Regions from separate parts of the Lachnoclostridium phytofermentans ISDg genome, predicted to be linked through region 1. Evidence: predicted binding sites of a transcription regulator. Region 1 holds the regulator's gene; each other region holds the start of a gene.
The links. Region 1 encodes Rex, which represses fermentation and respiration genes when NADH is low (regulators of the CRP and FNR family bind a similar motif). Its sites were predicted from a motif close to ATTGTTAANTANTTAACAAT; they were not measured.
Positions count from the first base shown of each region.

Region 2: a site for Rex is predicted at 1,668-1,687, ahead of CPHY_RS17090 (flavocytochrome c). Genes of this name have one in related genera too.
Region 3: a site for Rex is predicted at 2,864-2,883, ahead of CPHY_RS09040 (oxidoreductase). Genes of this name have one in related genera too.
Region 4: a site for Rex is predicted at 3,370-3,389, ahead of CPHY_RS20100 (flavocytochrome c). Genes of this name have one in related genera too.

Region 1 covers NC_010001.1:1,150,444-1,156,075, forward strand. Annotated here, with positions in the region: gene CPHY_RS04795 (DUF3221 domain-containing protein) at 1-96, shown strand, start outside; gene abc-f (ribosomal protection-like ABC-F family protein) at 266-2,266, opposite strand; gene CPHY_RS04805 (redox-sensing transcriptional repressor Rex) at 2,828-3,475, shown strand; gene CPHY_RS04810 (hypothetical protein) at 3,472-4,239, shown strand; gene acpS (holo-ACP synthase) at 4,264-4,632, shown strand; gene CPHY_RS04820 (bifunctional ADP-dependent NAD(P)H-hydrate dehydratase/NAD(P)H-hydrate epimerase) at 4,646-5,632, shown strand, end outside.
Region 2 covers NC_010001.1:4,016,163-4,021,794, reverse strand. Annotated here, with positions in the region: gene CPHY_RS17095 (CapA family protein) at 279-1,601, shown strand; gene CPHY_RS17090 (flavocytochrome c) at 1,736-3,529, shown strand; gene CPHY_RS22010 (hypothetical protein) at 3,540-3,704, shown strand; gene CPHY_RS17085 (M3 family oligoendopeptidase) at 4,126-5,632, shown strand, end outside.
Region 3 covers NC_010001.1:2,141,624-2,147,255, forward strand. Annotated here, with positions in the region: gene hypE (hydrogenase expression/formation protein HypE) at 1-949, shown strand, start outside; gene CPHY_RS22645 (hypothetical protein) at 1,056-1,259, shown strand; gene CPHY_RS09035 (PucR family transcriptional regulator) at 1,237-2,799, opposite strand; gene CPHY_RS09040 (oxidoreductase) at 2,993-5,632, shown strand, end outside.
Region 4 covers NC_010001.1:4,772,256-4,777,887, forward strand. Annotated here, with positions in the region: gene CPHY_RS20090 (tetratricopeptide repeat protein) at 1-341, opposite strand, end outside; gene CPHY_RS20095 (ABC transporter ATP-binding protein) at 509-1,231, opposite strand; gene CPHY_RS20100 (flavocytochrome c) at 1,436-3,244, opposite strand; gene CPHY_RS21080 (cache domain-containing sensor histidine kinase) at 3,487-5,229, shown strand; gene CPHY_RS20110 (response regulator transcription factor) at 5,204-5,632, shown strand, end outside.

The DNA of each region.
Region 1 (5,632 bases):
TGGAGAAGTGGACTAGGTGCTATTGGTTATAAAGGTAAGGCAAAGTTTGATGGAGAAGAGTGGATAATATCAAAGAAAAGTATGTGGATTAGTTAATTATTTATGGTTTATCGTTCATAATAGGAGGTTAAGAAGGAGTATAGTTTAACAAAAAATATGATCAGCAAAAGTCTACAAAAGGTTATATATCAATCTTTTTGATTCTGCTGATCATTTTTATGTTTATCATATCTTTAGATCATTTATTATTAATTTCAATCATTAGTTACTCACTAAGTTCTTCCCATTGCTCCATAAGAACTTCTAATCTTTCTTCCAATTCCTTCTTTTCTTTATGAACTTCGATTAGTTTTGATGAGTTTGTATAGATAGAAGAGTCTGCAAGCAATACTTCCAGTTCCTCATTTCTTGCTTCCAAACGTGTAATTTCATCTTCAACTTTCTTTAATTCATTCTGACGCTTTCTAAGTTTGGCTTGCTCTTCTTTTTGCTGTTGCCAGTCTAGCTTATTCTCAGAAACTGGTTCTTGTGGAAAAGATGAAGTTTGTAATTCTTTATTTGCCTGATCTAGATGCTTATTGATTCGAAGTCCATTTAAAATATTATCGTTAGCGTCAGACTGATTATAGCCATTATTGTTGCCAAAGGCTCTCCATTCCATCTCTGGTTTCTTCTCAAGATAATAATCATAATTACCAATATAATTTAAGAAAGTCTGATTGGTTAAGTCAAGAATTCTGGAAGCAGTACGATTAATAAAATAACGGTCATGGGATACATAGAGCACCGTACCGGTATAATTGTTAATCGCATTCTCAAGTATTTCCTTTGATGTAATGTCAAGATGGTTGGTTGGCTCATCCATGATTAGGAAGTTTGCATCGGATAGCATAAGCTTTGCTAGAGATACGCGGCCACGCTCTCCACCACTGATATCTTTAATTAATTTAAATACATCATCGCCAGTGAATAAAAATGCAGCAAGGATATTACGTACTCTTGTGTTATCCATATTAGGATACGTATCTTGAATCTCGTCAAAGATTGTTTTGTCCATATTAAGAACATGATGTTCCTGATCATAGTAACCAACAAAAACCTTTGCACCAAGTTTTACATCTCCAGCATCGGCATTGATAATCTGATTAATTATTTTTAAGATGGTTGTTTTACCAGTACCGTTATTACCGATAATCGCAACTTTTTCACCACGTTTTACCTCAAAATTTAGTTGGTCAAACAGTGTTAGAGAACCATAGGATTTACGCAAATCAGTCACTGTTAGTACATCATTACCACTTATGATATTTGGTTCAAGGGCTATATGCATCTTATCATTTACAGTAACTGGTTTATCAAGGCGATCTATTTTATCCAACATCTTCTCACGACTTTCCGCACGTTTTATGGATTTTTCGCGGTTGAAGGAACGAAGTTTTGCTATGACCTCTTCTTGATGTTTAATTTCACGCTGCTGATTTAAGTAATGACGAATCATGGTTTCACGAAGTTGTTCTTTTTTCATTGCATAGTCAGAATAATTTCCTTCGAACATTGTCGCCTTTGTGTTATCTAATTCCACAACCTTGGAAACTACTTTATTAAGGAAGTAACGGTCATGGGCGATTACAACAACAGCTCCAGAATAATTCACTAAGAAAGTTTCTAACCAAGCGATAGATTCCATATCAAGGTGGTTGGTAGGCTCATCTAAGAAGATGATATCTGGTGTACTTAAGAGAAGCTTACCAAGAGCTACACGTGTTTTTTGTCCACCAGAAAGGGTTGATACTTTTTTGTTAAAATCTTCCTCCGTAAAGCCAAGACCTTTTAGTACACCAATTACTTCACTTTGGTAGGCATATCCATTCTTTAACTCAAAATCATGTGTTAGTCTTGAGTAGGAAGAAAGCATTCGTTCTAATTCTGCGCCAGTAGCTGATTTCATATCTATTTCAAGACGGCGAATTGTTTCTTCCATTTTAATTATATCTGATTTTATTGCTAAAACTTCTTCATAAATGGTACTATCTGTGGATAAGTCCTGATGTTGAGCAAGATATCCTACAGTTGCACCTTTAGCAAAGATAATCTCTCCTTCATCGGCAGTTAATTCACCCATGATGATTTTTATTAAGGTAGACTTTCCTGCACCATTAATTCCTACGATAGCTACTTTCTCACGCTCATTTACATGGAAAGCGACTTTATCGAGTATTGGAGTCGTTCCAAAGCTTTTACTAATATTCTTACATGCTAGTATCATGATGTTTCCTCACACTTCTGAAAGGAAGCTGTATAAGAGCTTCACAATAATATAACTTATCAGAAGTTTGCTTTATAAACTTCTGATAAAAGGTGCGCACTTTGCACCGTCAATCCGATTATTGGAACATGTTTTTGTTCCGATAATATAACTTATCAGAAGTTTGCTTTTTAAACTTCTGATAAAAGGTGCGCACTTTGCACCGCCAATCCGATTAATGAAAAAGTACGATTTCCGAACTTTTCCTTGTGAATAAAAAAGCAAAATGAAGTTTATAAGTATTTCATTTTGCATGATAAGAAGACAATATTTCTTCACACTTTCTTAACACCTGCAAATTCTATGAATAGAAGTGTATCGCAGGTGCATATTAACTGTAGAATATTCTAACATACGTAGTATCCTACGTCAAATCATTGACAGGTTATTCACAATTTACTATAATATTTATAATAAGAACACATCCTATCTGTGTATAGTCTGTTGTAATACCAGGGTTACAATCTTATAGATTTGGGGTATAAGAATAGGACAACCTGGAAGGAAAGATGGAGGGTTAGCATGTACGATAAAACAATTTCATCAGCAGTTATCAAGCGTCTTCCAAGATACTATCGTTATCTTGGAGAATTATTAGAGAATGATGTTGTGCGTATCTCTTCGAAAGAGTTAAGCGAAAAGATGAATGTTACAGCATCACAGATTCGTCAGGATCTAAATAACTTTGGCGGTTTTGGTCAACAAGGATATGGTTATAATGTAGAATATCTTTATACCGAGATTGGTAAAATACTTGGTCTGGATAAGAAATATAATGTTATTATTATTGGAGCAGGTAATTTAGGACAAGCGCTTGCAAATTATACAGATTTTGAGAGAAGAGGATTTTATATCTGTGGGATATTTGATGTTAATCCTAGATTGATAGGAATATCCATCCGTGGAATTGAAATCCGTTTAATTGATGAACTAGAAGAATTTATGAAAACAAATACTGTGAATATAGCAGCACTAACGATACCAAAAGCAAAAGCACCGCAGGTGGCGGCAGATTTAGTTAGCCTTGGTATTCATGCAATATGGAATTTTGCACCAACAGATCTAAATTTACCAAAAGATGTTATGGTTGAAAATGTTCACTTGGCAGAAAGCCTTATGAGACTGTCGTATAATTTAAAAGCGGCAGAAGAATCGGGGGAGAGTATTTGAGATTAGGAAAACGTTTTGGCGACAAGTCGGAACCAAAGACGAAATCTTTAAGCGATTTGGATGATTTAGATGAAGACTTCGATCTTGAGTTTGAGAATGTGAAAGTATCAAGTTATGTGGAACCTTCAAGGATGGAACCAAGAAAAATAAATCGGAGTAAAGTATTCTCTGAAATGAGTCTTCGTCAAATCTTTCGAAATCGAAAGATTCCAATAGTAACACTTGATGAACGCTTTATCAACTTATTCCCTGAGGAAAAGATGTCTGGAGTACAACGAAGGTTAAGGGATGAACTTGTCGAATTGATGAAGGATCAGAGCAGAGTCTTAGATGACATCAAAGGATTGAAACGATATAAGTCTCAACTGATGCAGGAAATAATGGATAACATGGAAGTTGATCATACACCGATTGGTAGGCTAAAAGAAAGAAAATTAGCTAAAAATCAAAAACTTATTGAAGATATCAATCAAAAGTTATTGATTGCAGAGGACAGTCTCGAAAAACTACCAGGTGAAATAGCTGCAAAAAATGAAGAATTGATGGTTGAGAGTTTACAGAGTTGCTATGGTAACATATTTGAAAAGAATTTAAGAAAAAAATCCTTAGAAGATGAAATCAGGGAAACTGAGGTAAAGCTGCGAAATTTAAAAAAGCAAAAACTTGAAATCGAGAAAGATTATCGTGGAACTTATACATATCTCTATGACATGCTAGGGACTGAGATGATGCGTAAGATTGACGAAGAACAAGATTTACTATAATGAATTAGAGTGGAGTTTCTTACCATGATTTTTGGAATTGGCACGGATATGATAGAAATTAACCGTGTAGTGAAAGCTTGCGAACGGAAAACATTTCTTACGAAGATTTATACGGAGCAGGAACAGAAGCTGCTTCTTTCGGATATACGAAAGGCAGCTTCGAATTTTGCTGTAAAAGAAGCAGTTGTAAAAATGTTTGGAACAGGTTTTCGTGCGATTGCACCAAATGAGATTGAAGTACTACGCGATAATCTTGGGAAACCTTATGTAAATTTATATGGAAATGCAGAAATTTTAGCGAAGGAACATAATGTCGAGAGGATTCATGTCTCTATAACAAATACGAAGGAATTAGTTAGTGCCTATGTAATAGGTGAGATTATCCGGGAGTAGGAGGCGGTTAGTTATGCGGTATGCACTAGATGCGGTGCAAATGAAAAACTTAGATAAGAAAACAATCGAGCAGATTGGAATTCCAGCAATGGTTCTCATGGAGCGTGCAGCACTTTATGTGGCGGAACAAGTCAGAGAACATGCAAAACCGACCGATAAGATCATCGCGGTTTGCGGAACCGGCAACAATGGCGGTGATGGGATTGCAGCTGCTCGCATTTTGCATTTATGGGGGTATCACGTAACCATCGGAATCATCGGTGAAATGGAAAAGTTTTCGAAAGAATGTAGAGAACAGTGGAAGATTGCGAAAAATTTAGGGTTATCCATCCGTACCGAATGGGAAATAACAGAATATAATATAGTAATTGACGGTATCTTTGGTATAGGCCTTGGCAAACCGGTGAGTGGTGAATATGCGAAGGTGATCCAAAGTATTAATCAAAGTGACTGTTATGTGGTTTCGATTGATATACCGTCTGGTATTAGTGCAAGTAATGGGCAAGTCTTTGGTTGTGCAGTAAAAGCAAACGAAACGGTTACTTTTGGTGAACAAAAACTTGGACTATTGCTTTACCCAGGGGCAACTTATGCTGGAAAGATTCATATCGCGGATATCGGATTTGCAAAGGAAAAACTGGACAGTCTTACCTACACTTACTACGAAACTACTGATTTAGATAAACTACCAATCAGAATGCCATATTCCAATAAAGGGAGCTATGGAAGAGTACTCGTGATTGCAGGAACAGAAAGCATGACTGGTGCAGCTTATTTTAGTGCGGCAGCAGCATATCGTATGGGAGCGGGTTTAGTAAAGATCCTTTCAGCGAAGAAGGCAATTCCTGTGCTTCAGGGAATGCTTCCGGAAGCTTTGTTTGCAGCCTATGATGAGGAGGATTATGAGGAACAGGTTAACAAAGCATTGGAGTTTGCAACTGTGATTGTTATAGGACCAGGTCTAGGGGTAGAGGCTATCGCTAAGAAATTATTGCTTAAA
Region 2 (5,632 bases), 2.0 Mb from region 1:
AAAATTCCTCATGTCTAACAATTCTAGTAAAACTCCCATGAAGTGATAAGTAAATCGATGAATAGCTAAAAATAATAGGTTTCGCTCATACTGAGTAAAAACCAAGATGTATCCCACCGTGTGCTATTGTAGACATAGTTTATCTCATAATTTATCTATAGAAGTAACTGTGTGAATATGGTATAGAAAAATAACCTGGATTTCTAGTGGAATATTATGGGACAAGTGAGCATATGATAGAAATGATATTTAATTTTAATATGGAGATTATGTTTAGTATGAATATTAAGTTTAGCATTAATACAAAGTTTACTATGAATATGAAATATATCTTACGAAATATAGGGGCTTTCCTTCTTACTTTTATACTTATATTCCTATGTTGTACAAACTTTAAAAGTCAGATAGTATTTGCAAAAAAGCAAGAAACTCTAATAAGAAAAGCATACCAGCCTCTAAGTAAGATAAGTAAGAACCGTTATATATTGGAGGATGATGGTGTTTATCGAAAAAAGATGAGCGAAGACGAGCTAATATTACTAAGTGGTAAGGATGAACCAATGGATATCGCAAAAAGCGCGACTGTGATGATAACTGGAGATCTTATGTGCTTACGTGCTCAACAGTATGGGGCAAAGAGTAAAAGTACATATGTTTTTAATGATAGTTTTTCTTTTGTGAAACAAATATTTTCAAATAGTGATTTGGTCATTGGAAATCTTGAAACCTTAACATCTCATTCAAATTACTATACCTACGAACAAAAAACAATAGAAGGTTCCCCTAATTGCAATGCGCCTGGAACTTTTTTAGATGCTTTACGGTATGCAGGTTTTGACGCAGTAGTTACTGCAAATAATCATTGTCTCGATGGTGGAATGGCCGGAATTAGAGAAACAATAGAAAAATTACAGGAATATCATATAGCACAAGTAGGAACTTACTTAGGAAATGATTTACCTAGGTTTCTTATCTATGAAGTAAATGGAATTAAAATTGGGGTTTTAAGTTATACGGAATATATTAATTTTCGTCAAAGTTTATCCGCAAATGATTTAAATAATTTTGTTAACTGTTATAGTAAAGCGTCAGTAGAACGTGATGTTAAGGAAGCAAAAAAGGCTGGGGCAGAATTTGTTATAGCGTATAATCATTGGGGAATAGAAAATACAACAGAGATTACGAATCTTCAGAAACAACATGCAAAAGAAATGGCAGAGGCTGGAGTGGACGTTATTATCGGATCACATCCTCATTGTTTACAAGAAGCAGTATACATAAAGACAAGTGATAAAAGACAAGTACTATGCATGTATTCTATGGGGAATTTTGTATCAAGTATGGCTACCGAAGCAAATAACGATACAATCATCCTGCGCCTTCTGGTTAGTAAGGAAGATGGGAAAGTAACATTAAAGCAATCAGGATATTATCCACTAAAAGTTTTTCCTGTTTATGAAAATAAACACTATGTGATTGTCCCGACACAAAAAGAGTTTCAAAAAGGAAATACTACAACAGCGTTAGAGAAAGCGGGTAAGCGGATTAAGAATGTGTTAGGAACAACCATTAAGGAGTGGAAAGTCAAAGAATCCAAATAATATTCTCTTTTACACATAAATTCCAATTAAAGTATACAAACTATTGGTAGCAACTGTGAAATTGGCAGTGCAATATATTTAACAATAAGAGAACGTAATAGTTTTGTGCTTTATTGTTAGTAAAGGAGAATATTATGAAAAGGCGTATTGTTGCAATCGCTATGATTGTAATCATGGCATTTGTATTAATGTCTTGTAGTAAGAAACAAAACGAGGGAGGAGCTACACCCTCAGCAACGCCTTCCGCGGGCGGAAGGTTTACACCCGGAACTTATGAAGGAAAAGCATCCGGGTATGGCGGAGAAATAACCGCGACAGTTGTCCTAAGTAATGACCGAATTGAATCAGTTAATGTATTTGGACCAAATGAGACAAAGAACATAGGATCCATTGCAGTGAGTGACTTACCACCAAAAATTGAGGAACAACAATCAGTTCAGGTTGATGTTGTGAGCGGTGCAACTACAACAAGTAAAGCAATTATAGAAGCAGTTACAGCAGCACTTACAAGTGCTGGTGTCGATGTATCTAAATTGGCACCAGTAGAACCAGAAGCGACAAAAGGAGCTTCACTACCAGAAGAAATGATAGCAGTTGATGTATGTGTTATCGGGGCAGGTGGGGCTGGAATGACAGCAGCAATTGAAGCCAAGGCTGCAGGGCTATCTGTCGTTATCTTAGAGAAGATGCCAATGGCGGGAGGGAATACCGTAAAGGCAACCGGTGGTATTAATGCAGCAAATACTCCTCTTCAAAAGCAACTGGGAATTGCAGATACAGTTGAGAGTTTCGTTGCAGATACCATGAAAGGCGGAAAATATTTAAATAATGAAGCTTTAGTACGTACTATGGTGGAGAATTCAGCGGATGCTATCGCTTGGTTAGATTCGATTGGAGCACCATTAACAAATTTATCATTTTCTGGTGGAGCTACTTTTAAGAGAATGCATGCACCAGAAGGCGGAGCACCAATTGGAAATTACATTGTGAATACCTTTCTAAATAATATAGAAAGTAATGGAATTGATATACTATATAATACAAAAGCAACTGAAATTTTAATGGATCAAGGTAAAGTATCTGGAGTTTTAGCAAAGGGAAAAGAGAAAGACTATAAAATAGCATGTGAAGCTGTTGTTCTTGCAACAGGTGGATTTGGTGCTAATGAAGCTATGGTAGAGGAATATGATAAAAAGCTTGCTGGTTATAAAACAACGAATACTCCTGGAGCTACCGGTGATGGTATTATAATGGCACAGGATATCGGTGCAAATGTAGTTGATATGGATCAAATTCAAACCCATTCGACAGTAGAGCAGGAAAACAGTATTATGATAACAGAATCTGTTCGTGGTCAAGGAGCAATCCTAGTGAATCGTAACGGAGAGCGTTTTTATAATGAATTAAGTACGAGAAACTCACTGTCTAATGCAATTTTAGAACAAGAGGGGAGTTCCGCTTATCTAATTTTTGATCAACAACTAAGAGAGAAACTAAGTGCTGTAGAAAGTTATATCAATGCAGATATCGTAAAAGAAGCGAATAATCTTTCAGAACTTGCAAGTGATATTAATGTAGATCCAGATAAATTAATCCAGACAGTGGCAAATTGGAATAAAACAATTACAGAAAAGGGACAAGATTTATTCAATCGTACCACTGGTATGGAGACAACTATTTCAAAAGCACCTTATTATGCAATTAAAGTAGCACCTGCAATTCATCATACGATGGGTGGTGTAGAGATTAATACGAAGGCAGAGGTAATTTCTACGGATGGCAAGCCAATCAAAGGGTTATTCGCAGCAGGAGAAGTTACTGGAGGAATCCACGGTGCGAACCGAATTGGTGGTAATGCGGTATGTGATATTGTAGTTTTTGGAAGAATTGCTGCAAAAAGTGCGGCAGAATATGTTAAAACACATTAAGGGAGGCCATATGAATAATAATAATTCATTTCATTCGAATAATTCTGAGAAAAGAGAGCAAAAGAAACAAAACGAAAAGTTTAACAGTACTACTCAAAAGGCAAAAGTAGAAAATCAAAATCAAACGCATAATTCGAAAAAGGAAGGGATTGCACCAATTAACCGTGCAAAATAAGATTAAGAGGAATAGGAAAGGAACTAGCATACATCCATTAGTTTTTGCTAGTTCCTTAATTCTTGACATGGATAAGCTAAGAAGTGTACTTTTTCCTGTTATATAAGAAAAATCCAATCAAAATTTATCAACACACGAGAAAATTTATGTTATAATAATCTATAAACTCACATGACACTACTTATATAATAAAAAAGGTGGTATAGTGCTAGTTTCAATACAGATGAAAATTCAGGATAAATGCTTCTAGGGATGCACCTTTACCCTGTGGATTTTGCTAGATGAAGATTTTCAACTAATCAAATTGTCTTTGTACTTAAGGTAGAGACCTAGCGAGCATTCAAGATTACATACTGAAATTTTTATGTTCAAAAGAACAACTTAGGATTCATTAAATATTAAAAGCGAAAGGAAGAAGGATATGAATACTACATGGTCATTAGATGCATTATACACTGGATATGATGATGAAAATTTTAAAGAGGATATGAAACAGTTTGATTTGATGAGTGTTAAGATGGATAATTTATCAAAAGAACTTGATAATTTACCGGAAAAACAAGCACTAAATCAAATTTTTGATTGTTTAGAGGAAGCTTTTCGATTAGAGCATCTCGCTGCTTACTGCTCTCTACGTCAGTCTACGAATACACAAGAAACAGAAGCAACTTCGTATCTGGGTCAAATCAATCAAAAATCCTCCAATTTAGCAAAAGCAAATACTATTTTTATGAAATATATTGCTAAAATAGATGATATCGATGCGTTAATAAAAGAGGATGAAAGACTAAGTGAATATGCTTATTTCATCCGTAAAATAAAGGAAAACAATAAACATCTATTGAGCGATGAGACAGAAGAAATCATTGCTAAGATGTCAATTTCAGGTGCTAATGCATGGAGTGAATTACAAAGCTATCTTACTTCAACGGTGAAGGCATTGTATGATGGAGAGGAAGTTACTCTATCAGAAATTCGTAATATGGCATATAGTACGGACAAATCTACTCGAAAAAGAGCCTATGAAGCAGAACTTGAATGTTATAATAAAATAAAAGACAGTGTCGCATATTCTTTAAATAGTATCAAACTCCAAGTTTTAACATTATCAAAGTTAAGAGGGTATTCTTCTGTACTCGATATGACTTTAGATCAATCGCACATGCAAAAGGAAACGCTTAATGCAATGATTACTGCTATGAAGGAGTATATGCCAAAATTCCATGAGTATCTTCGTGCGAAAGGAAAAGCATTAGGACATGAGAATGGTTTACCTTGGTATGACTTATTTGCACCAATGGGTGCTAGTGAGAAAAAGTACAGTATTGAAGAGGCAAAAGAGTATTTATTAACACATTTTCGTACCTTTGCACCAGATTTAGCTCAAATGGTAGAGCGAGCATTCGACGAAAGCTGGATTGATTTTTATCCTAAGGCAGGTAAGGTCGGCGGAGCTTTTTGCGCTAACCTTCAACCAATAAAACAAAGCAGAATTTTATCAAATTATGATGGTACGATTTCTGATATTGTTACATTAGCACATGAGCTTGGTCATGCTTATCATAACCATAACATTCATGACCACCGCTTATTAAATAGCGATTATTCTATGCCAGTAGCAGAAACCGCATCTACTTTTAATGAAAATGTAATTCTTAATGCAGCAATTAAAGATGCAAAAGGGGAAGAAAGATTAGCATTAATCGAAGGTCAGCTTCAGGATGCTACACAGATTATCTGTGATATCTATTCCCGCTATCTATTTGAGACTGCGGTGATTGAAAAACGTAACGATAATTTTATGTTCGCAGATGAGTTATGTGAAATGATGCTTGCAGCACAAAAAGAAGCTTATGGCGATGGTCTTGACTCTGAGTCTTTACATCCTTATATGTGGGTATGTAAGGGGCATTACTATTCTGGTAGTA
Region 3 (5,632 bases), 990 kb from region 1:
CGGGGTTCAAACTAGTAATCTGATCCACGATATCTTTTTAAAGCATTTTAACAATTCCATATTGAACCGATTGGAGGATTCCGCAGTTCTTAATGTATCTGGTAAAATTGCTTATACAACGGATTCCTTTGTGGTAACGCCTATGTTCTTCAAGGGCGGTGACATCGGTAAATTGGCAGTCTGCGGTACGGTCAACGATCTGACCATGATGGGAGCGATTCCGAAGTATCTGACCTGCGGATTCATATTAGAAGAGGGTACGGAAATTGAGACTGTGGAGCGGATTGCAGAGTCTATGGCAAGGGCAGCAAAGGAAGCAAAGGTGAAAATTGTTGCTGGTGATACCAAGGTAATCGAAGGTAAGGGCGGTGTATATATTAATACATCCGGAATTGGTGAGATCGCCGTAAATGGGGTAAGTGTGTCAGCTTGTAAGGAGGGGGACGCAATTCTTCTCTCTGGAAATCTTGGCGAGCACCATGCAGCAATCATGTCAGAGCGCATGGGAATACAAAATGAGATTTCTAGCGACTGTGCACCGTTAACAGGAATTCTAAACAAATTCATCAAAGAAGGGATAAAGGTTCATTTCATGAGAGATGTGACTAGAGGCGGACTTGCCACCATCTTAAATGAGATAACCGACAGCTCGAACTGTGGTGTCGAAATTGAAGAAACAGCACTGCCCATCAGTAATGAGATACGCGGCTTTTGTGATATCCTTGGGCTGGATCCATTATATATGGCTAATGAAGGCAAGATGATCGCCGTAGTTCCTGGAAAACAGGCAGAGAAGGCTCTGGAGGCCATGAGAAGTAGCGTCTATGGTAAGAATGCGGCAATCATCGGCAGAATAACAGAAGGAAAAAGTGTTACCATGAAGACCACTTTACAGGGAACCCGAAGAATTGATGTTCTTTACGGAGAAGGTCTGCCGAGAATATGCTAGATCAAGGGTAGGAACCATTGGCCATCCGATCACGCAGGAATAACTGCAAAATATTATCGACGCATCAATGCAATTATTTGCTAATAAGGGTTATCTTGCTATCACGATGAAAGACATTTGTGATAGCTGCGGCTTGAGCAGAGATGGGCTATATCGTCATTTTTTATCAACCAAAGAGGTCTTTATAGCTGAAAACAATTTCCATAATATGCATGAAGTGATGAAATCGGCGAACCCGATACTGGAAATAGTAGATTACCACGCAAAACTACTCCTTCACGAGTATTTTAAATTGTTAATGCATTATTAGGCTGAAAGGATTTAGCCGAGCTTTTATTTTGCTCATTATACTGGTCAATGAGGAAAGAAAGTCGAAGCAGGAAAAGCGTATTAATGTCTGAAAGGTCAACCTGGCTTAATTCAGTGATACGATTTAAACGGTAGACAAGTGAATTTCGGTGAATAAATAAACTTTCTGAAGTTAATTTAATGTTACATCCCTTATTTATGAAGACACATAAGGTCTTATACAGCTGGGAACTGTTTTCATGGTCATACTGACGGAGAACTGCCAGAGCAGGATGGCAGAACCGTCCTAATTTATCGGGATTCTTTGCTTCCGAAAACAAATCAAAAATCTGATAATTTTGATAGTGGTATACCAAACCTTCCGGGTTTAATTTATGACCCAACTTTAATGCAGCATGGGCTTGTTCATAATGGCTTACAAAGTTTTCAATACAAGCAAAAGAATTACTGATTCCAATTCGTATGTGTTCCTTTTTTGAAAAGCATTTCAATAGTTCTAGTAACATTAAATTCATTTCAGTATCTTCCTTTAACGGAATTACCGCCACAATACCGTTTTTATGATAAGTAACATGGGTACCGGGAATCTGTATTTTCAGATTCTTGCATACAGAGCTTTTTAAGTACTGTAGTCCAAGATATTTTGTAGGACGAATGAATAGAACCAGCATTTTGTCAGGAAAATGTAGTTCTGCCAGTCTTGGCATGATATCCTTTTCAGGCGCACCAATCAGCATATCATATAATAATTCATGATAAAGGCTGTTTTTTTCAAAAAGGTTAGGTGTATAGTACGCTATGGTGTAGCTAATAACATGGCTTATTATGCTTAGCATTTCAAAATGGTAAGGAAGAAAATTGTTCTCTCCTTCAATCATCAATAAGAACCCAATCTGAGTTTGATTATGAAAAACTTTACTGCTTAACTTACGGTAAGGGGATTTGATGCAGGTAACTTCAACAGCGGCTGTAGTCTGAGAAGCGTTACGTATAGATTTCAATTCTTTTACTTCACTAATAAATTCATAGCAGCAGTATCCCTGTTTCGTATTCTCTTTCCAAAGAGGATCGAGGACAGGGACAGAAGTAGAACTGGCAATGATTTTAAAGTTCATATCACAGAATAGTAAAGAATTTCCAAGCCTTACAGAGGCAGCATCAATAACGGCTTCAATGTTATGGGTTTTATCTGCGAGAGCAGTAAGTTCCTCAAAAATTCCAATCCCTTTACGAGTCGTTTCAATCAAAGCTTTTGCATCGTTGAATATAGTAAATAAAGAGTCTTCCGATACTAAAGCAATATTACCCACAGTGGAAAGGGGAGGCGCTGCAAGATCCGTGCGAGCAATTATGCATTGATATGGAACCGACACAGCGTTTGTTAATTGTTTGTCATAACCAAAGTAAAGAGTAGTCCTAATCGCATTATCATGTTTATTATCAATCAAAGCAACATCCTGTATTTCTAAATCTTCCCCTTGGGATAGGATATCAATTGAATATTCTTCTGAAATTCTTTCTATTAACTTCGTAAATGTCATATTTTTCCCCATTTCTGCGATGATCTGTATAAAATATAGTTTTACTATAGTGCACGATAAACAAATTGTCAAATATTTATCATTCATAATACACGTTGTCGAATTACTGATTTTAACGTATTCTTATGGCATTATAAAGGTTATAGCTTAATGCAGATTATTTCTTATATAAGAACATAATAGGAGGAAAAAGATGTATAACAAATTATTTGAAGTGGGAAGCATTGGAAAGGTAACTATTAAGAATCGTTTGGTCATGTCACCAATGGGATGTGGACTTGCCAATCTTGATGGGACACCGTCTGAAGACATGATTGAATTTTATGAAGCGAGAGCAATTGGCGGTGCAGGAATCATTATACCAGAGATTACCCGTATCAATGATGTGCATGGAGCAGGGCTTATGAGGCAGCTGTCCGTCACAAAAGACAGTCATATCGGTCCACTGGCTGAACTTGCGAAAGCAGTACATAAGCATGGTAGCAAGATATTTATACAGTTGCATCATCCTGGACGTGAAACGGTGTCTGCACTTCTTGGCGGACAGCCAGTAGTTGCACCGTCCCCTATTCCTTGTAAATTAGTAAAACAGGAGACACGTGCACTTACCATAGATGAAATAAAAGAATTGATTTCGCAGTTTATCGCAGGTGCAGTAAGAGTTAAAAAAGCAGGTTGTGACGGCGTAGAATTACACGCAGCACATGGATATCTGTTGCATCAGTTTCTGTCTCCTTATACAAATAAAAGAGAAGACGAATACGGCGGAAGTTTTGAAAATCGCCTAAGGATTATTATTGAAATTATCAATGGAATTCGGAAAGAATGTGGTCCTGATTTCCCAATAGGTATTCGATTAAGTGTAGAAGAATTTTTAGATAAGACAGGTGTAACAGAAGAGTATATCCATATTCAGGATGGTGTAAAAATTGCCATGGCTTTAGAGCAGGCAGGTATTGACTTTCTTGATATCAGCTGCGGATTATATGAAACAGGTATGACCTGTATTGAACCTATTTCTTTTCCACAGGGTTGGAGACATGACATGCTTTTAGCAGTAAAAAGTCATTTAAAAATTCCAGTCATCGGTGTATCTGTATTTAGAGACCCTGCAGTAGCGGAAAAATTCCTGGAAGAAGGTGTAGTAGATTTTATTTCCATGGGACGTTCTTGGAATGCCGATGAAGAGTGGGGTAAAAAAGTACTGGAAGGAAGAGAAAAAGAATTACGCAAATGCATCTCTTGCCTACGTTGCTTTGAAAGTCTGAATGAATATAATGCTGCCGGTATACCGCCGGAATGTGCACTAAACCCAAGATATGCAAGAGAACGGAAATATGGGAACCTTGTTCACGATACCAAAGGACACACTGCAGTAGTTGTTGGCGGTGGGCCAGCAGGAATGTGTGCAGCACAAACCCTTGCCCTCCGTGGTGTAAAAGTAACTTTGCTTGACCGTCAAAGTGAACTTGGAGGAACTGTTAATCTGGCTAAGAAACCACCGTTAAAAGAACGTATGCAGTGGATTGCTGATTACTATAACGGTGAATTTAAGCGTATTGGAGTAGAAGTAAAGTTAAATACGGAAGCAACTGCAGATATGATTATGGAATATAAACCAGATGCAGTAATTCTTGCTACAGGCTCTAACTCCATTATTCCTGGGAAAATTCCTGGTATAATGGGCAACAACGTATTTACGGTGGAATCGGTACTGTCAGGTAAATCAGCATTAAAAGGGGAAAAAGTAGCTGTTATCGGTGCAGGACTTACAGGACTAGAGACTGCAGAATATCTTTTTGAAGAGGGAAATCAGGTTACCATTATTGATATGCTTGACAAGCCTGCCCCCAATGCAAACCATACCAATGTAGCTGATGTCTGTGGCCGCTTGGCTAAATCCGGTGTAGAATATTTGCTAGGACATTCTTTAAAAGAGATAAAAACGGATAGTATTTTATTGGAGAGATTGGAAGACCATGCAGAAGTAAATGTATCTGCAGATGCAGTCGTACTTTCTCTTGGATTTAGACCGGATCAATCTTTGGTTTCTGAATTAGAAGCAAAGGGTGTAGAGGTGAAAGTAATAGGAAGTGCCATAAAAGATGGAACTATCGCTCCTGCAGTACGTACAGGTTATGAAGTAGGAAGGGATTTATTTACGGAAAAACAAAAAGCTCCAAGCTTTCTAACGTCCAAAGAGGAAATACAAAACTTCGGTAAGATATCTCTCATGGATAATCAGGAGGGACTCTACATCAGCTATCTTACTGACCCGGCAGCAATTGCAAAGATACTGCCTCCACCATTGAAACCATTTTCTATGCCGGTGGTTACCTTATCCATCTGTCATGTTAATAATCCATCATTTGCAGATGACTACTATGAAGCAATTTTGGGAGTTTATGCAACCTATGGTAAGTCACTTGGATTATATACGATGGGGCTGGTACTTGGCGGACCAGGAGCCGAGATGGCAGTACAATGCGGCCGTGATAATGGCAGTATTCCAAAGAAACTGGGAGGAGAATTTGTCATCCGAAGAAATGGTGATACGGTAACAGCAGGAGTAACCAGAAGAGGAACACAGCTTGTAGAAGCAACCATGAAATTAGGTGAGTATAATAATCCTCTGGCGGCTGCTCTCTATCAATTACCTGCAGCAGGTAAGCAGACATTTGGAGGCGGTTTCTATTTCCATTTTGATCGTATGCCGGATGAAAACGGAGTATCTCATTTCCTAAACGGAGCATTGCTTATGAATCAATGTGAATATAATTATCAATCATGGGAACCAGGAAATGTTGCGCTCAATTTAAAATCAAGCATTGAT
Region 4 (5,632 bases), 1.2 Mb from region 1:
TAACGGAATATATATTGATAAAAATCATCTGGAGCTATTTTAATAAATTCTTCTAGATAATAATTCGCCTCAATAATATCCTTTAATTTAATTGACAGATGAACTATTTGCGCCAAAACTCTTCTCGTTCTAACCGTATCATAGATTTGCTCAAACAGTTCTTTTGCTTCCACATATTTTTTATTTTGAAAGTAGCATTCTGCAATTACACCTAAATCAGAGATACTTTTTAACTTTTTAATATCTACATTTTCAGCCAAATCATATGCTTCTTTTAATTGCCCCTGCTCTAGATACTTCTTTATTTGTTCTATCTGAATGATTAATTTATATTTCTTCATTCTAACCTCCAAGCGCCAATCGTTTTATCTATAAGACTTTAAAACGGATATGACTATATTACTTCGTTTAGAAATCTATAATTTTTTATCTTAAAGTTGCCATAATAATTGCGTGCAAAATGTGTTTATGGATTACAATCTTACACCTTTTATCTCAATTAATCTCTTTAATTAATACTTAATTCCTCATAGAGCTGCTCTAAGGATATTTTATTACCACTTTGGATTAGAGAATTTGATACGGTATCATTCCATACACATCTTCCCTGATTGAAAATAAGAATTCGGTCACACAAGCGTTCTACTTCTTCTAAATAATGACCTACATATAAAATAGCAGTTCCAGCCTTCTTTAACTGTTCAATAGCAGATAAAATCTGTTTTCTCGATTGTAAGTCAATCCCAACGGTTGGCTCATCTAAGATTACTAATTGGGGTTCATGTAGCAGTGCTACCGCAATATTTAATCTTCTTTTCATACCACCGGAGTACTCTTTCACTTTTCGATTTAACTCACTCTCGGTAAAACCTATCATATCACTCAATTGTTTTATTCGTTCTTTCTTCAGTGCTTTTGATAAATGATAGGCATTTCCCCAAAATTCAAAATTATCCATTCCAGTAAGTGACTCGTAGAGTGCAATGTCTTGAGGTACGTATCCCAAGGAACTTCGGATTATTTTAGGGTTTTTTGCAATATCCTCTCCATTGAAAAGAATCTGCCCTTTGTCCGGTCGAAGTAAGGTTGCGATCATCGATACTGTCGTTGATTTTCCCGCACCGTTTGGACCAATTAAACCTGTAATTTCGCCCTGCTTCATCTGAAAACTAATGTCCTCTACAGCAGTATGATTTTGATAAGCCTTATGTACGTGATTTACCTCTAACATTGTTAACCCTTCTTTCCAGACATAGTTCTCCCATTTTTGACATAATCTAAACTAATATTATCATTATCGTTTCCAATTAACAAGTAGTATCAATAGAACAACTACAACATATAGGGTTTTTAGTGAAAAAAATAAGCTGCTGCCAGACTATTCTTACGTTAGTTTGACAACAGCTTATTTTTTCTATCGAATCATTATTTTTAATTATTCCGCTTTTGCAGCGTTTCTACCTGCAATACGACCAAATACAGTAATATCTGCAATAGCATCACTACCTAAACGGTTTGTGCCATGGATATCACCAGTTACTTCACCAGCAGCAAATAACCCTTTGATTATGTTTCCGTCTGTATTGATTACATTTGCATCTGTGTTGATTTTAATACCACCCATTGTATGATGGATTGCTGGCTTGGATTTCATGATATAGTAAGGTCCACCTGTAAATGCTGTTAATGTACCTCTCTTATTGAACTCTTCATCTTTACCATTCTTTGCGTATTCATTGTATTTTTCTACTGTTTTCTTTAATTCTTCGGCATCAATATCAAAGAATGCAGCTGCTTCTTCGATTGTATCTGCTTTTATAAGGATACCTTTTTCAATTAAGTAATCATATTCTCTTTGGTGCTTTACATTAACGCCACTTGCTACCATGGAAGCTTCATCCCAGAACATGTAAGAAACTCCACCTGTTTGTGCTACCACTGCTCTTGAAATAACATCACGACGTTCTAATTCTTCTACGAAACGTTTTCCTTCTTTATTTACAAGGATAGAACGTCCTTCCATTCGAACATCACCAACATAAAGAAGTGTTCCGAGTTCTGGATCACATGTTGGATAAGTTTGAATGTATTGCATATCTACAAGTTCTGCTCCAACGTTTTCTGCCATTGTAATACCATCTCCGGTACTACCTACAGAGTTTGTAGAAAGAATCTTTTCATTCATTTCTGGGTTATATTTTACTCTCATCTCAAGATTGGAACCAAATCCACCAGTTGCAAGAATAACACCTTTGTTTGCACTGTAAGTGATTTCTTTTCCGTCAAACTCTGCTTTTACTGCAACCACTTTATCATTTTCTACAACTAGTTCTTTTGCAGTAGTATTTAAGTGAGTAATTACACCAACTTCCCCCGCTTTTTTTGTCAATTTACTAATTAACTCCACACCACTTGCATCTTTTGGAACTAAACTACGTTTTACAGAATGTCCACCAAAGAAAAGCATGTAATCTTCAAATGTTACATTTACTTCATCTTTTAACCATTCTGCAGATTCTAATGCATGATCTGCTAAGACACGAACGAGTTCCGGATCATTTTCATAGTCTCCACCTTTTAAGATGTCTTCATAGAATTGATCTTTACTATCCTCAATACCTTCTTCTTTTTGAAGCCAGTTGCCTGGTGCTGCATATTCACCACCAGAAATTAATGTGTTACCACCTTCCATTGGCATCTTTTCAAGTAAAATAACAGAAGCTCCGTTGTTAGCAGCTTCAATTGCAGCTGTTAAACCAGCTCCACCCGCACCAACTATAACTACATCAGCAGTATACGCTGCTTCTCTTTCTTCTTTATTACTTGTTCCCGCTGCTTCTTTTGCAACCAATTGATCTTTGGAAGCACCTGTTTTTTCAAATGCATTTTCTACTGCTGTTTTAAATCCTGTGGATGTTAAGGTAGCACCACTTACAGAATCTACGTCAAATGAGTTTGTTCCAATCATCGCATCAGTAATCGTTTGCATTGCATCTGCAAATCCTTGAGTTTCGTTATTTTCAAGAACATCAATCTTTTTGATCTCTCCATTTTCTAATGTTAATTCAACTTTGATTTTTCCACCTTTTCCTTCACCTTCTCCAGTGAAAGTCCCACTTGGAATGGCTGTTGCCGTTGCGTCTGTATCTGGTGATGTTTTTGGTTCCTCTTTTGCTTTTGAGCCACAGCCTGTTAGTGCAAGAGCCGCAATTAACCCAAGAACTACTAATTTTGACTTTCTCATCTTCATTCTCCTCTTTCCCATTGTGCTAAAACCTCTCAACAATCGAAAACACATTCGAATTTCTTCCATTTTATTGTTGTATAATCGAATGTTTTTCATTGAAATTATTTATTTTTGTCAAAAAGTTTGTTAAATACTTGTCATATAATTTAGATTATAGTATACTGACAGCGATTTGTATTTACACTAATTTTCGTATTTTTGTACTTTAACGAACATTCAATGCTTGAAAGAGGGACCTTATGAAATTGCATACAAAAATTGCATTACTATTTAGTATTTGTATTTCATTTGCTTTCTCTTGCCTTTTATTTATGGTAAGAGATCGAATATTAACTTCCAATCAAATAAGTTTAGAAAACCTGAATACACAAATTGTTGAGTCAAAGGCAAACGAAATTGGCTCTTGGTTGAATCAGCGAATAAGTGAAATTCGAGTGATTAGTCAGACGGAAGCACTTCGAACAATGGAAACAAAAAGCTTACAAACTTTTATCAAACGGTTAAATCAAAATGTTGGAGAGCATTATGGAAATGAATACGGGACATTTGCTGCCGGAACGACAAATGGACTTGGTTATGTCTGTGATGAACAAACCATTGACGTATCCAAACGTGATTATTTTCAACATGCCATGTCAACCGATGAAGAATACATCATTAGTACTCCCTTACTTTCTAAAACAGATAGCTTGCCAATCACACTCATTTGTTATCCAATATACGATGATGAGAATGAAAAAATTGGATTTATTAATGGTGCGATTTCTCTGTATAAATTATCTGAAATTACAGAAGGCATTGATTTTTATAATGGTTCTTCATGGATTATGGATTCCAAAGGAAATCTTTATACCAGCAATCCAATTCAAGGCATAAGCGCATCTGAGCTGGCAAATTTAGTGTCGCATATCAAAGAACCAATAGCAAAGAACGTTGGTCTTTTTTCATTTAAAGAAGAAAAAGGGAAAGAACAAGTGGTATTTTATTCTCCAATTCCATACTCCAATGGTTGGTCTTTATGTACTATGACTTCTTTGAAGGAATTAAATTTACATACACAAAACTTAATCTATACCATTTTAGTGATATGGATCCTTATGCTTGCCATATCTATCGTAAGTTGTTTCTTATTTTCTCGTACCATTACTGCTCCTATTTATAAGCTTTCAAAAGCAATGCAACTTGTAAAGGATGGAAGTTTTGATTTACCGAAACAGGTAATCAGTGGCAAAAAGGATGAACTTGCATTCCTTGCCAATAACTTTTACACAATGACGGAACAGATTTCCTTTCTAATGGAACGAATTAAGGAAGAAGAAGTGGCAAAGCGTACTGCTGAATTTCAGGTATTACAATCACAGATTAACCCTCATTTTTTATATAATACACTGGATAATCTTCAATGGAGAGCCTATGATCATAACGCCCTTGAGCTATCTGAAATGATTGAGGCTTTGTCCGATTTCTTCCGAATTTCTCTCAGTGATGGCAAAGAATTTATTTCTGTGATAAAGGAAATTGAACATGTTAAGAGTTACCTATTTATTCAACAAAAACGTTATGAAGATATTTTAAACTTTACCATTTCCTGTGACCCTGATGTCTCAGAATATGTTACAATCAAACTGATTGTGCAGCCATTGGTTGAAAATGCACTGTATCACGGAATTAAACCAAAGCTTTCCCATGGTACGATTGCTGTCAGAGTATTAAGAAAAGAGGATACCATTCAAATTATTGTACAAGATGATGGCGTTGGTATGTCACCCCCAAAACTTAAAACGTTACTCCGCTCATTGGAACAGGACGCTCCCGGTAAGGGATATGGCCTATATAACATTCACCGTAGAATACAAATGGTGTATGGTAAGGAGTATGGTATTTCCATTACCAGTGAAGAGCAGATTGGGACAACCGCTACGATTATTATTCCAGCAGTAAAGGAGATGCAAAACAATGAGAAAATTATTAATTGCAGATGATGAAAAGATAATACGCGAAGGCATAGCCAAACTCATTCAAGCCTCTAGTTTACCTGTTACTATCGTTGGGCAAGCCGCAAATGGACGACAAGCGCTCGAGATGATGCAGTCAACGCGTCCAGACCTTGTCATCATTGATATCACGATGCCTGCCATTACCGGGCTTGATGTGATTGAACAATCCAAAGATTTTCTACCGTCTTCGAAATTCATTATCGTCTCTGGGCATGACAGCTTTCCATTTGCTCAAAAAGCAATCGAATTGGGTGCCTTTCATTATCTTTTAAAACCTATCAAGCGAAGCCAGCTGTTATCCGTGGTGGAACATGCCTTAGAAACACTTGAAAAAAAAGAAGAAGTTATAGTTTCAACAGATACCGATATAACTTCTGTGTCAGATGCA